DNA from 3 places in the Desulfosporosinus sp. BICA1-9 genome. Region 1 is predicted to be linked to each of the others. Evidence: riboswitches for the same ligand, from Rfam matches in the RefSeq annotation. Region 1 holds a riboswitch; each other region holds the start of a gene.
What was found. A riboswitch is a leader RNA that binds a small molecule or an ion and turns the genes downstream of it on or off. The one in region 1 is predicted to bind cyclic di-GMP.
Positions count from the first base shown of each region.

Region 2: linked by a shared signal. The riboswitch ahead of JL57_RS22750 (sigma factor-like helix-turn-helix DNA-binding protein) and the one ahead of JL57_RS05475 (HD domain-containing phosphohydrolase) in region 1 are both predicted to bind cyclic di-GMP.
Region 3: linked by a shared signal. The riboswitch ahead of JL57_RS06330 (methyl-accepting chemotaxis protein) and the one ahead of JL57_RS05475 (HD domain-containing phosphohydrolase) in region 1 are both predicted to bind cyclic di-GMP.

Region 1 is NZ_JUEE01000044.1:3,880-8,630, reverse strand. Features, by position in the region: gene JL57_RS05485 (PP2C family protein-serine/threonine phosphatase) at 1-229, opposite strand, end outside; gene JL57_RS05480 (HD-GYP domain-containing protein) at 229-1,302, opposite strand; gene JL57_RS05475 (HD domain-containing phosphohydrolase) at 1,329-2,762, opposite strand; cyclic di-GMP riboswitch class I at 2,835-2,920, opposite strand; partial or broken gene JL57_RS33565 (23S rRNA (uracil(1939)-C(5))-methyltransferase RlmD) at 3,388-3,609, opposite strand; partial or broken gene JL57_RS05470 (hypothetical protein) at 3,613-3,882, opposite strand; gene JL57_RS05455 (hypothetical protein) at 4,364-4,606, opposite strand; partial or broken gene JL57_RS36240 (Fic family protein) at 4,641-4,751, opposite strand, start outside.
Region 2 is NZ_JUEE01000180.1:5,276-10,026, reverse strand. Features, by position in the region: partial or broken gene JL57_RS22760 (group II intron reverse transcriptase/maturase) at 1-186, shown strand, start outside; gene JL57_RS22750 (sigma factor-like helix-turn-helix DNA-binding protein) at 650-1,237, opposite strand; cyclic di-GMP riboswitch class I at 1,612-1,699, opposite strand; gene JL57_RS22745 (cupin domain-containing protein) at 1,887-2,261, opposite strand; gene JL57_RS22740 (cyclase family protein) at 2,329-3,282, opposite strand; gene JL57_RS22735 (hypothetical protein) at 3,421-4,101, opposite strand; gene JL57_RS22730 (DeoR/GlpR family DNA-binding transcription regulator) at 4,362-4,751, shown strand, end outside.
Region 3 is NZ_JUEE01000046.1:89,138-93,888, forward strand. Features, by position in the region: gene purB (adenylosuccinate lyase) at 1-442, shown strand, start outside; gene JL57_RS06320 (adenylosuccinate synthase) at 611-1,894, shown strand; tRNA gene JL57_RS06325 (tRNA-Lys) at 1,972-2,048, shown strand; cyclic di-GMP riboswitch class I at 2,295-2,379, shown strand; gene JL57_RS06330 (methyl-accepting chemotaxis protein) at 2,525-4,294, shown strand; tRNA gene JL57_RS06335 (tRNA-Glu) at 4,578-4,653, shown strand.

The sequences.
Region 1 (4,751 bases):
AATCCAGTGTCGGAAGATCAGGGGGCAAGTTGTCCTCAGCTACAGAAAAAGCCAGTCGTTGCTGACCGACTCCGCCGTTAGGCTTAGCCAACCAAATGCTGCAGCAAGATACCTGTAAGTTTCTGCACAGTTGTTCGGCAATCTGTTCAAATACTCCAGGTTCTTCATGAGCCTTAAGCAATAAAGAACAGATTCGGTAAAGGAGTTTGTCCTTCCTTACTTCCGACATCACAGTTCACCTTCTTCTAATATCCGGATTATATAGAAGTCCAGATTAGAAGCCAACTCCATCTCATAAGGAGGATTAATTCTGGTCCCCTGCGAGTTCATCAGCAGCCTCACTCTTGGCCTTGTTGGGTATTTTTTGATGGTCTCAACAACCACAGCTTTCTCCTGCGTATTTAACATGACCAGTGTCCCTACTGGAAAAAGGGCAATGGTATGTATGAAATGCTCTACGACTTCAGGGTCAAAGAATTTCCCGCTGTTGGCAATGATTAATTCCACAGTTTGTAACGACGAAAGGCGTGCACGACCCGCCCTACCGCTGCTTAATCTGTCATATAAATCTGAAACGGTTACAATTCGGGCAAATTCATTAATTTCATCCCCTCGTAACTGTCGAGGATATCCTTGGCCATCGTAGCGCTCGTGATGCTGGAGTGCAACATGAGCAACCTGCAAACTAAAACTTTCGATTTTACGCAAGATATTGAACCCGATAGTCGTATGTTGTTTGAATAACTCTTCTTCATCATCAGTTAACGGCGTAGCCTTAATAAGAATATTTTCCGGGACAGCAATTTTTCCAACATCATGAAATAGCGCGCCAGCTCCAATTATTCTTAATTTATCCTTGTCAAAGCCCATTGTTATGGCGGTAATAAGGGAGAGAATGGCAACATTAACGCTATGCCCAAAGGTGTAATCATTCATCGCACGAATATCAACCAAGTTCACCATCATGTCACGGTTGTTCAGCAACTCATTGATGATATCATTAACCGCCTCATTAATGCTGGCCAGATTAAGAGTAGGATTCAGCCTAATGTTTTCCATAGCTTTTTTAGTAACTTTAATTGCTTCTAACCTGGTCTTTTCGGAAACCACGTCATCGACTTGTAAATCGCCCACGGACTCGTCAACTATATACAGAGCGACTAGCCCTAACTCTTTAAGCCTGTCAATGTATCTTGAAGTTAATATAACCCCGGCGGCCAACAGTGTTTCCCCACTGGCCCCGTAAATGGCTCTGCCTACTTGCATTCCGGGTTCAACCTTTTCAATCGACACAGCCCGCATACCATCACCCTCCGTAGTAATAGAATTCACTCAGGCAACCACTCGAACGCTTCTTTGCCACAGAGATCAGGAACGCCTAAAATCGCAAAAAGCTCAAAGATATATTTGGGTATATTCTTATATCGGACAAACATATTTTGTTCCTTTGATTTCTTAACTATTTCAATAATCCCACCTATCCCGGTTGAATCAACAAAAGTAATACCGCCAAGATTTATCTCAAGGCAATTTATTCCCTCAAAAGAATTCAGACTGGACTTGAAAGCCTCAACTGCGGAAATGTCCAAGACCCCGGATAAATTTAAAATACCTTTATCATCGGCAATATCGGCTTCAATCTTTAAGAACCCTCCATTAATGATTTTGCTGATTTTCTGACTTGCCATTTTCTTAGACATTTGAGAACCATCAAAATCAATGGCCTTAATCGATAGGGCAAGATCATCACGCAAATCTACAATTTTCTTTTCTTCGATCTGATTACCTTGCTGCTTATAAATAAGTACAGTTGGACGTGTGGGCAGTCCGGGTGAAACTGCGATAACTATTCCCATTTCTCCGATGTTTAAGGTTACAGTGGAGTTTTCCGGATAGATATCTAAACAATTCCTGAATGCATGAACAACGTCCGGGGAAAAATTCTTATTTATGCTCAAAAAAATCATTTCTAAGGCGTGATAAGGGGGTAAAGCCCGCCTGTAAGGACGGTCTTCCGTCAGGGCGTCAAAAACATCCGCCAGTGCTACAATCTGGGCGTTTCGGTGAATGTCCTCTCCCTTTAACCCATCTGGATATCCTTGCCCATCCCACCGTTCGTGGTGTTGACGTACCACTTTGACTACTTCCCCAGGTAATTTACTCCAGCGTAACATTTGTTCACCACAAATTGGATGTTGTTTAATTAAGTCAAATTCATACAATGTTAAACCTGATGGTTTATTTAGTATTTCGCTGGGAACGCTTAACTTGCCCCAATCGTGAAGAAGAGCTCCTAGAGCCAAATTGTGAAGCACTTCTTGGGCATAACCCATATGCATCCCAATTACGACCGCCAATAAGGCCACGTTAATGGAATGAATATAAGTAAGCTTATCGTACGTCTCTAGTGTGCTGAAGTTAACAAAAGAGAATGATCCATTTTCCATGTCGATAAGAACCCGGTTTAAAATAACTTTCCCCTTAGATAAATAGTCCACATGAATTAAATTAATTTCGTCATAGAGGTGGTTTAATAAATTCAATGATTTATGATGATCCTTCGATAGAGACATACAAGGCCTATTCGTCCAATTAGAAGTAACACTATAGGCTTCTTGTTTACGGATAGCCTGCAGAATTTCTGGTGAAATAAGTTTGCCCTTTTCTAATAGCAACCTACCATTAGCGTCAAATAAATCCTGTTCTGAAGCTTGTCCTACCGATGTTGATGGAGCTTGTAAAGGTCTAATTCGGAAGTTCATACAACCACCCCCTTATAAAAAGCAAATCGTCACTACCCAGCAGGCAGTGACGAGATTCCCAAAATGCCTGTGTTCGGTAGTCCGGCGATCATCACCCTAAACGTGGAAGACCCGTAACTTTGCGTCCCTAACTTTCGTTAGGTTTGCCTTTTCGCGACTTGGTCGGGATGGAATTTTCATGAATTATAATTAAAGATTACCATAAGATCTTTTAAATTTCAATAAACTTTGACAAATTCCCCTATTGAATTTGATTTGATTGTTAAGCATTTCAACTGAAACGGCCATTAGTTAGGACTGGGACCACAACCGGGTGATGAATTAAACCTTGTGCGTGGTGTTGGCGGTGTCGAATCGTTTACGAAAAGCATGTGGAAAGGTTGTCTTAGATACTGCTACTTAATATTGTACTTGAGCATCACAAATTCTTATTACCATAAAATTGGTACTGCTGTGGGTCAAGCATAGATAATTAAGTGGAGGTCTTGGAAGTGGATAAAAGGGATATTAAATGCTTTCACCTCCGTAAAATACAAAACGCCGTCACATTTTTGAGACGGCTTCAAATAGTTTTGCTTTATACTAGTAAAACGGCCTAAGTATCATGTCTATAAACATCAAATCCTTACCTATCGTTATTATCCACCGGCTGCACCTCAGCCACCCGATATCCCCCGCTCTGCAGTATCCCCAGATCCCGTGCCAAAGTCCCCGAATCACAGGAGACATAGATGATCTGATCCGGCACCAATTCCAGCAATCGCTCCAGCACTCTTTTGTGTGCCCCGGCCCGGGGCGGATCGAGGACGACGATATCCGGACGGTCTGTGATTTGCCGGAAGGTGTCTCATTAAATTACATCAAAAAGACTCATCTGATCACTTTCCGGAATTCCTTTAAAGCAGCCAAATTTCCGAAGTGAATCGATGGTAGCATTCCCGATTTTAGCCCGTTTCTTGACATCCTCTACGGAATTGAAGGGTTTTTCTTGGGCAGCGTTGTATAAACCTTCGGCTGCCACTGTTCCCATGCCGGATATGCTGTTGATGGGCGGTCTTAAGCCCTCCTCCTCGAGGAGAAATTTTGTGGCATGGGACCTGTATAAATCAATGGGCAGGAATGCCTGATGTTTTAGATTATGCAACAAATTTACGAACTTGGCTGGAGCAAATTCCATCCGTTCCTTTAAGCAAACCGCTTAAGCCATACGTTGACTACCTTTATGAGAAGGCATTTCAAGCAAATTGTGTGGAGGCTGATTAAAATGTCGAAACTATATATATACTCAACTGGTCGTATTCAGTCTGAAACTGATATCCTCGAACTTGGGTCGACGATCGAACTGAAATCCGTTTATAAAAGAATAAAGGCTTCTATTCCAAGGGCAAGTGTCGGAGTATATGGTGCTAAAGATTTTGATACTCTACAAAGAACTCATAGAAACCTTGGGCGTTGCAAAATAACAAAGTCAGTTGATGAATTCATGGCACAACTATACGTAAGATGACGGGATAACAACCCGTCTTTTTTTTCGCCCTCCCTATTGAACCCATTATTATAGTCTTTAGGGATATCACATGGGGTGGACAAATCTTTGACCATCACTCCGTTGAAATCTCTTTCCGTTCCTTTTTCTGTCGTGCCTTATCCAGGCGTTCTTGATACATTTCTCGAATCCAAGTACTCACAGGTGCCTTCCATTGTTGGCTTGGGCTGGGGATATTTTTGATCAGACTTCTTGGATTTAATCCCATCTCTCTGGCCATTTTCAGGGTTTCGTCGTTCAGTCTGCATTTCTTTTTTGCTTCAACCCATTCTGCATCCTTTTTTATATTACTAGCCATGTTGCGTTCCTTTCTTCACACAATTTAAATTAGATTAACATCCATTATTTCGTTTTACAGCCCGATACTGCTGTTTGCTGCTGTTTGGCTTGTCAGGAACAGTCATCTCAATCAAGCCAAGTTCCAACGCGGGGCGCAAATAATT
Region 2 (4,751 bases), on a different contig from region 1:
TGCGGCAATCCGCATTCAAATGTCAACATGTATCACCGGAAAACGAAGAAGAAGCTCGACAAGCCCTACGCACCGATTGTCACTGTCATGCTGGACATCAACCGGCGTCAGATACCCCTTTGCGGACACTGCTTTGCTAATGTCGAAGCTGGCAGGTTCCAGCTTAATCAGCTGAAACGACGATAACCCATTTGGAATATGGAGAGCCGTGTGCGGTCAAAGCCGCCTGCACGGTTCGGGAAGGGGCGGGTTACTTTGCTAATCCGCCTATTTCATTATTTTGAATTTAATCTCAGAAGGATACGGCAGGACGGAAAAAGTCCATCCTGCCGCATAGTTTCTAAGATCAAAAAATGATCTGCTTGTTCTTCATTACGAATTGCCGCTTCTATTCGACACTACTTCCCGAAGCGAAAAAGCCTTGCGGCTCTCAGGGCGGCAGCATAAACGGTTTGCCGGTTAAGCAAACACCATAGGAATTTCACCTCTCCCAGGATCTCTGCGAGCCGCCCCCATTGCTTGAGTCTCTGGCTGGACTGAAGTAGCATTATCACTGTCCATTTCATTGCGAAACAGTCCACCACAGACTGTTTTATGACCGGGTGTTTCCGCTCGTCACCTTCGATGCCATCGGTTCGACGGATGAAATTCATCCGCAGGCAGTCTTGGCGCGCCCGTCAACGTCGCTGCCGCTTTTCACACGGCTGGACAGCTCATGTATTTGTGCTGCCGGATATGAAATTTTCAAAGAACAATAGGGGAATAAAAAAAATCCCCTCACTTCTTTAGGAAAAAAAGTGAGGGGTTGGACGGAAAATTTTTTTATTTCTAAAAGTTTTTTTAGCTTGCCAAGAGCCCTGACCTTTCGGTCATGTAACGTCATGCGCGGAATACCAGTTTCCGCAGCCAATTGATGCTCGCTTTTTTCGAGGTAAAACAGCGCTATAATCAGCTGGCGTTCAGCTTCATCTAGCTGCAGCAGACATTGTTCAAGCCTTGTAACCATATCGCGCTGAACAATTTCATCCTCCATGGAATCCTCTGCAGTAGAAATTATGTACCCCACGGAGATGCCTTTCTCATTGCAGCCTTCAAGCGAGATATTGTTATACTCCGCCAGCTTGTCCAGGTACTTCTCCCTGTCCCGGCAGTGGTAATAGGCTTTGTAGACCTCCTTGGCCACTGTGACGCGCGTCCCTCTAACCAATAGGGTATATTTTTTATCATGGTTGTCCATGAAGCTTGTCCTCCATTTCATGATTTTTAAAATCTGGAAATGAAGAACAAGCGGAGGGGAGCGGCATAAAATGGAGCGGCCGGTTTTATATAAAAAAACGCCCATTTGGAAACATGCCAAATGAGCGTTAAGGATGCTGTGTATTTTATTTTTTCGCGCGTTTAGCTCTGCCCGGCAGTTCAGAATCGGGCTTACCGCAAATAGTTTATCGTATGCCATGATGCAAAGAGCATAGATATCCGCGTCATCACGCCAGGCCACTATTCGGTAGCGACTGATAATTTTTTATTACATACTGAGAAAGCATAAAAATAGCCTCCAAACTCGTAAGCTCGGAGGGCTTCGACAGGTATTTAGGCATAGAAAGAGACCCGCTTGGCAGCCAGGCTGTCATAATGCATTTGCATAGTAGACCCTATGACTTTGCGTCCTTACCTTTCGGTAAGTTTGCCTAATATTTCATTTTTTCATAAACACATCATTCTAGATTAATGTGTAATTGAAACGATTATTATGCTGTTATAAGATAATTCATTATCAGCCATTGCAGTATCGGCTTTGTGCATGTAATTTGCGACCCTTATAATTCAAGTCATCTAGATAGATCAACTCTGTCTTAACTTTATATTTTAGAATGCTGATATATTGTTCAGTCACCGGTCGGCGTAACCGAATCTGCTTCCACCATTAAAACAGCTGTAGGTTCTTTTACATAAGGCCGATGCAAAATGCCTTTAGGAATTGTAATACCCTCATGTGTTTGCAGTGTAAGGGTTTTATCTTCAAGTTCAATATGCAATTGACCTTTCACAACAAAGAAAAACTCATCCTCATTATCATGTTTGTGCCAGTGGAATTCACCTTCGTTAAAAACGCCTAGCCTCACTAAACTATCATTCACCTTGCTTAAGGTTTGATTGAACCACTTTTCTTTACATGCATCAATAAGCTCAGGCACTTTTATAAGATCAAGAAAATCGAATTTTGCACCCATATTGATCGCATATTTGTTTTGTTCACTCATAATATCCTCCTTAAATTTTTATTTTTATAGAAGTTTAACTTCCGCATGCCGGTTTATAATCTGCTTTTCATTTAATCACCACGGGGTTTACGGGACTTGCCGTCGCCCAGTGAATCATTAAAGGTGACGCCACATAAAGTCCGTTATACTTACCGTCTTTCTCACAATCTTCAGCCCATTGTTCCAACCAATGTGCCTCTATGAAAACAATGCCAAGATTTCTGCTGAGAGCCGCGTGCATTGCATTATAAATCCCAGTCTCCGGGCAGGGGATCATTTCGTTGCCTAATGTATCTGTTCCAAATACGGAAATTTCCATTTCATAGAACCATCTGATAAGGTTTTCATCATAATTTATACCCGGCTCGGCAAAGTCCTTATAGAAGCTTTCCGGACCTTCATTGAAGAATAGATTGAATATCCCCGTTCTGATCAAGACTATATCGTACTTTTTTATTTCTAGCTTCTGGTAGTCTGCTGTTTCAATCAAATCTTCCAGTGTGATCCTCGTATGCATTTTCAGGTAAGGTACTTTTTTATATCTTGCTATATCCAATAGAACTACGTGCCCGACAATTCCTCTCTCTGCAATGGGCCGGATACTGGCTTTTTTGATCCCTCCAATCGAATTGGCCGCTGCATTGTAGCCGTTCCAGGCTTTATCAGCAAGCCAGGTATGCGCCAGAGCGTCGCAATGAGTTGTTCCATGGCAGTTTACAGTGATAATATCATCTGCATATTCAACACCACCCTTCCCGGCTATGACGGCACCGCTAAGATAATGACTTTTATCACGGCACATCCTATGCAATTCCTTCTCTCTGCCCGGCCAGTTCGGCGCTTTACCAGGGGAATTCAGCGCCATCATCAAAGTGAATGTTCTTCCGGATTCCACTGCTTTGACACCTCTTAAAATCTCACTGTCACTAAGAAAATTCAAGCCTCCTACCTCATCGTTGTCTCCCCATCTCCCCCAATTGTCAGGAAGTCCTTCGAAAAAATCCGCCGTCGCTTTAGACATTCCACACCTCCTTTGGTTGTATGCCGACCATGTTTTTTCAAGATACAATTTGCATTTATCAAATCAACGCTTCCAACTCCCGAATCTATTAACCTCCGGTCGAAACTGATAAGATAGAGGACAAACTGCATTATTTCTCTAGGACTTATTGCTCATAATCCCTTGGAGATAGCTCAAAACACATATCAAGTTTTTCCGGAAAGAAGCTGCATTCATGAATTGATGTGTGAATAATGCACTTCCGATTGTGAAACCCCAAGGCTGGATCTGATTTACAAAATTCAATCTGTCAAAACTGTTGATGCTGCCTGCGATCACCAAAGGGATTTTTACTGAGCGGGAGAATTGTGTAATTAGTTCTGCAGAGTTACCAAAGAAGCGGTAGGCCAGCAGATCAATACCATCCACCCCCAGCCCCTCAAGCCTTTTCGCATCCTCTATAATTTCCTCAATGGAGTTTCCGAGGATAGAGGGACTTCCCCAGACGTCACCACAGAAAGGAAAGTATTTGGTGCTGGAATTTTTGAGGAACTGCGCTACGGATGGAAAATATTTGGTGCCCAACAGGTAATCGATTCCGCATTCTATTGCGAGTTTGGCACCGGCCAGACATTCTTCCTCAGTGTAGCTTACAATTTCCATGTGCGTGACTTTTCCTGCAGCCTTGATTGCTTTTGCAAGGTCCTTCATTTCCTCCACCGGGAGCCCGATATTTTTAAAGCCCCAGTGACAGACCGGCAGGTCGGTGCAGGATTCAAACACCTCCTTTGCATTTGCAACAGTAACATCATTATGTGTGAGCATAACAATAAGCTTCATGCCTTATCCCCCTTTCGTTGACTATCCTTACTTAACTATCCAACAACAATATATAAAAAAGTGAGCTATATGTCAATAATTTGTCGCTCATAACGCTCAAAATTTACAATTTCGGTCATGATAATGATTGAAAGTTTGTCACATCGAGGCAACTATAATCCTCAATTTAAACCAGTTCGCTCAATTATTACGCACATAATAATTGACAAATGAGCGAATGTGAGTTATTTTATAAATAAAAAGCGAAAAAGAGGTACATTATGCGGTCAGACAGATTACAAACACTTCTATCATATATTGATCAACACGAATATGCTTCATTTTCAGAGCTTTGCAAGGAGTTCAAGGTATCGAGCGCCACAATGCGCAGGGACCTGAAAACGCTGGCTCAAAAAGGCTTGATTAAACGCATGCATGGTGCGGTGAAGTCTAAGATTGATGATCAGAAGTATGAGCCTCCATTATCCGAACGTATCAATATGAATATTGATGAGAAACGCCGCATCGCAGAACGGGCGATGGCGGAAATCAAAGACGGCGACAGCATCATCCTGGATTCATCCACTACTGTTTGTGAACTTGCTAAACTGCTTGCCGACAGCAACCTGAATATCACAGTGATGACAAATGATATCGAAATTGCTTATATA
Region 3 (4,751 bases), on a different contig from region 1:
CAATGCATTAGCAGCCATGGAGAATATAGCGCTTTGGCATGAACGAGATATGACCCATTCCTCTGTGGAACGGATAATTCTTCCGGATAGTTGCCTTCTCTTGGATCATATGCTCCGTCAGATGACTAAGGTAATAACAGGTCTAAAGATTCGTGAGGATCAAATGAAACGTAATCTTCAGAAAACCTTTGGACTGACCTCTTCTCAACGTGTTCTCTTGGCCTTGGTCGAACACGGATGTATGAGAGAAGAGGCCTACGCCTGGGTTCAAGAGGATGCCTTTCAGGCTTGGGATCATGGTCAAGACTTTATTGAAGTTGTGACAGAGGATACACGAATTCTAAACTATTTAACCAAAGAAAAAATTCAGGGTTTGTTTGACTTAAAGTATCACCTGCGACACGTTGATGATATCTTTAAGCGACTAGGACTACAGGATTAAGGGACGCTGGCCAAGAATGGCCAAGTGTCCCTGTAGCCAAGACTCGAACAGGGATGTTCGAGATTAGAACACCGCCATGGATGGCAAGGTGTAGTGATAGCTAGATGCCGATGGCAAGGTGTCGTGATGGCGAGAAGGGACTCTTGAGAAAGTAAGGAGGAAAAATATATGGCAGCGGTTGTGTTAATTGGTTCTCAATGGGGAGATGAAGGTAAAGGTAAAATAACAGATTTTCTAGCCGAAAAAGCCAATGTCGTTGTAAGGTACCAAGGGGGAAATAATGCTGGACACACGGTTGTGGCGAACGGAGAAGAGTTCAAACTTCACCTAATTCCTTCGGGAATCCTTTACGAGGATAAAACTTGTGTCATTGGCAATGGTGTGGTGATTGATCCGCAGGTTTTGTTAGAAGAACTCAGTTATCTTGCCATACGAGGCATTAAGATCGGTAAGCTCCTTATTAGTAGCAACGCCCATATTATCATGCCCTATCACAGGGTACTTGATGGTTTGGAAGAAGAAGTACGCGCTGAGCACAAAATTGGCACAACGAAGCGTGGAATCGGTCCGGCCTATATGGATAAAGCTTCACGGATCGGAATCCGTGTGATTGATCTGATGGATAAAGAAGAGTTTGCTGACAAACTCAAACGAAATTTAACCGAAAAAAATAATTTGTTTGTCAAAGTCTATGGTAAGGAAGCGCTGAAGTTTGAGGATATTTATGAAACTTACCTTGGCTATGCAGAACAACTTCGTTCGATGGTCACGGACAGTTCTCTGGTAATCGACCAAAGCATTCAAGCGGGGGAGAAGGTGCTCTTTGAGGGTGCACAAGGCACCTTACTAGATATTGACCATGGGACTTACCCCTATGTGACATCTTCCCATCCAATAGCTGGAGGGGCTTGTATTGGTGCAGGTATTGGCCCAACTCGTATTAATCGCGTAATCGGGGTAATCAAGGCCTATACAACTCGCGTCGGAGAAGGTCCTTTCCCAACAGAACTTTTGGACGAGGTCGGAGAAGAAATTCAGAAGAATGGACATGAGTTTGGAACCACGACTGGACGAGCGCGTCGTTGTGGTTGGTTTGATGCGGTCATTGCCCGGTATGCTGTTCGAGTGAGTGGAATTTCCGACTTTGCCATTACGAAGCTTGATGTCCTTACGGGATTTGACACCTTGAAAATCTGCGTTGGATATAGCGTCAATGGAGAAATCATCCGTGAATTTCCCCAAAGTCAAAAGATATTTAAGCAATGTCAACCAGTTTATGAAGAAATGCCTGGTTGGCAAGAAGATGTGACTCATGTACGTCAGTTTGGAGACCTTCCTGAAGCAGCCCGAAATTATATTCTTCGAATTGAAGAGCTTTCAGGTATTCCGGCTACGTTGGTTGCCATAGGTCCAGGACGCGAACAAACCATTGTGCGCGGAGAAATCTTTTAATACAACAAATCTTTAAAAGTATTGACACTTGTGATGGATTAGTGTAATATCTAAATTCGTGGTACAAAACATCTTTCGGGCCATTAGCTCAGTCGGCTAGAGCACCTGACTTTTAATCAGGGTGTCCCGCGTTCGAGTCGCGGATGGCCCACCATTTTCAAAAAAGTGTTTGTAGGCGTAGTACTTGTCAAACATAAGATATAAACGGCAGAAGACAGTGATTTGGCACTATTGTTAAGTTGCTGTTTTTTGCTGTTTATTTCTTTGGTATTGTAAACATATTTTAGGGGAATAATAAATAATTTGTTGTAATAGAAAAGAAAATGTATTTAAAATTAATTCTACGTATGTTATAGTCAATATGATTCAAAAAATAAAGTCTTTTTTGCAAGCTAATAATAATTGACAAAGGCAAACTCGGTGAAAACCGAGGACGCAAAGCTTCGGGTCTTCCACGTTAGGGTGATGATAGCCGAGCCACCAATTTAGAACATTTCGCTTTCTATTTTGGGGAGCGATTTTGTTTTTTAACCGATCAGGTAGTTAATTTCCGGGAGGTCAAAGGGGCAATTGGAAAACCTATATATGTATTGGGGCCATAAATCAGAGTATGAGAAAGGGAGATAAAGGATGACTAAAATCAAATATCGTATTATTTTATTACTAGTAACGACGAGTTTAATTATGGGTTCTATTCTGGGTGGTTATAACATCTATAATGTGATAGTTGCAGAAAAAGCAAACATTACACAATATCGCGATACGTTATATGAACAGTTTGACCGGACCGTTAAACTGGAGGTCCAAACTGCTTATAGTTTAGTTCAAGATATCTATGATAGGCAGAAAAAAGGGGAATACACTCCAGAAGAGGCAAAGAAGACGGCAGCGGATCTTGTAAGAAATTTACGTTACGACCAAGAAAACTATTTTTGGATAGATACGACCGATGGAACAAACGTAGTTCTGCTAGGGCGAGAAGCTTCTGAAGGGAAATCACGTTATGAGGCCAAGGATAGTGAGGGTATACTTTTTGTTCAGGCGTTTATTGCGAACGGTAAACAAGCAGGCGGAGGCTATACGGATTATAGATTTGCAAAGCCAAATCAAACGGAAGCATTACCTAAAAGAAGTTATACCTTATTATTTGAGCCCTATAATTGGGTGATTGGAACGGGAAACTGGGTTGATGATATTGATACACTGGTTTTAGCAAAGCAAATGGAGCATGAAAATAAGACTAAACAAAGCATTATTTATACGATTGTCTCTATTTTACTGGCCCTGGGAGTTTCTCTTGTGACAGGAACAATACTAAGTAATAAAATCTCGAAACAAATTGCCCAAATGGCAACAAATGCTGATGAAATTGCCAAAGGTAATTTGAGAATAGGACAATTCGAAAATAATTCTAAAGATGAAATAGGGAATCTTGGTAGGGCTTTCCGGACCATGACCGACAATTTAATTAACCTTGTTCAACAAGTGTCATCGTCCTCAGCGCAAGTTGCAGCATCATCTCAACAATTGAGCGCAGGGGCAGAACAATCCGCCCAAGCGTCACAACAAGTAGCGATAGCTATCATGGAAGTTTCCGTTGGTGCAGAAAAACAACTAAATGCTGTTAATGATACATCGGCAATTGTTGAGCAGATGTCAGCGGGGATTCAGCAGATGCTGGAAAACGCCAAAATTGTAGTTAGGTCCTCGGAAAAAACGGCCCTTTCGGCGGCAGAGGGTAGTCAGGCAATCGATAAAACGATGCAACAAATGCTTAATATCGAAAGGACAGTGACAGGATCTGCTGATGTGGTCATGAATTTAGGAGAGCGTTCTAAAGAAATCGGGCAGATCGTAGATACCATATCAGGTATAGCATCCCAGACAAACCTTCTGGCCTTAAACGCTGCCATCGAAGCGGCGCGAGCCGGTGAGCAAGGGAGAGGTTTTGCTGTTGTTGCGGATGAGGTCCGAAAATTGGCCGAACAATCACAGGAAGCATCGAAACAGATAGCATTGCTGATTAATAGCATTCAACAAGACACTCAGAAAGCAGTGCTAGCGATGAACGAGGGAACACATCAAGTTAAGCTAGGGACAGAGGTCGCTGGAACGGCAGGACAAGCATTTAATGAAATATCGGGCTTAATTAACCAGGTTTCTTCACAGATTGAAGAAATTTCTGAGGAAATTCAGCAAATGGCTGTGGGGAGTGAAAGAATAGTTTCATCGATTGCGGATATTTATGAGACAAGTCGAGAAATCACGACCCAAACTCAGACTGTGTCTGCCGCGACAGAGGAACAATCGGCATCTGTTGAGGAAATAGCCTCTTCGAGTAACGTTTTAGCAACGATGGCCAATGAATTGCAAGAAACAGTAAAGAAATTTAATTTCTAACAAATCTATCAGGGATAGGCGTTGATCTTAATGTTCCTATCCCCTAACGCCAATGTCCATTAAGACCTTTGATCATCTGGATTTCTCATTTAAAGGATAGAGGCCTCCTTCGTTGCATGTATTGCTTTCGGGTGAGGCGACTTCGGTGAAAATTAATATCCTGCAGCAATAATAAATAAAACTAGGTTTACAAAGATAGATTAAAAGGTATTGACATGTCTAGAAAGATAGTGTAGAATTCATATTTGTGAGTGTCATTTATCTGATGACTGACCACTGAAGCGGCCCGTTGGTCAAGCGGTCTAAGACACCGCCCTTTCACGGCGGTTACACGGGTTCGAATCCCGTACGGGTCACCATACTCGATATACGAAGTTCGAAGCACGAGGTTCGACAAGTATTTCAACCAGCACTCATTAATTAAAGTTGCTAATCTTAGTTCGTATATGGAAGTCGT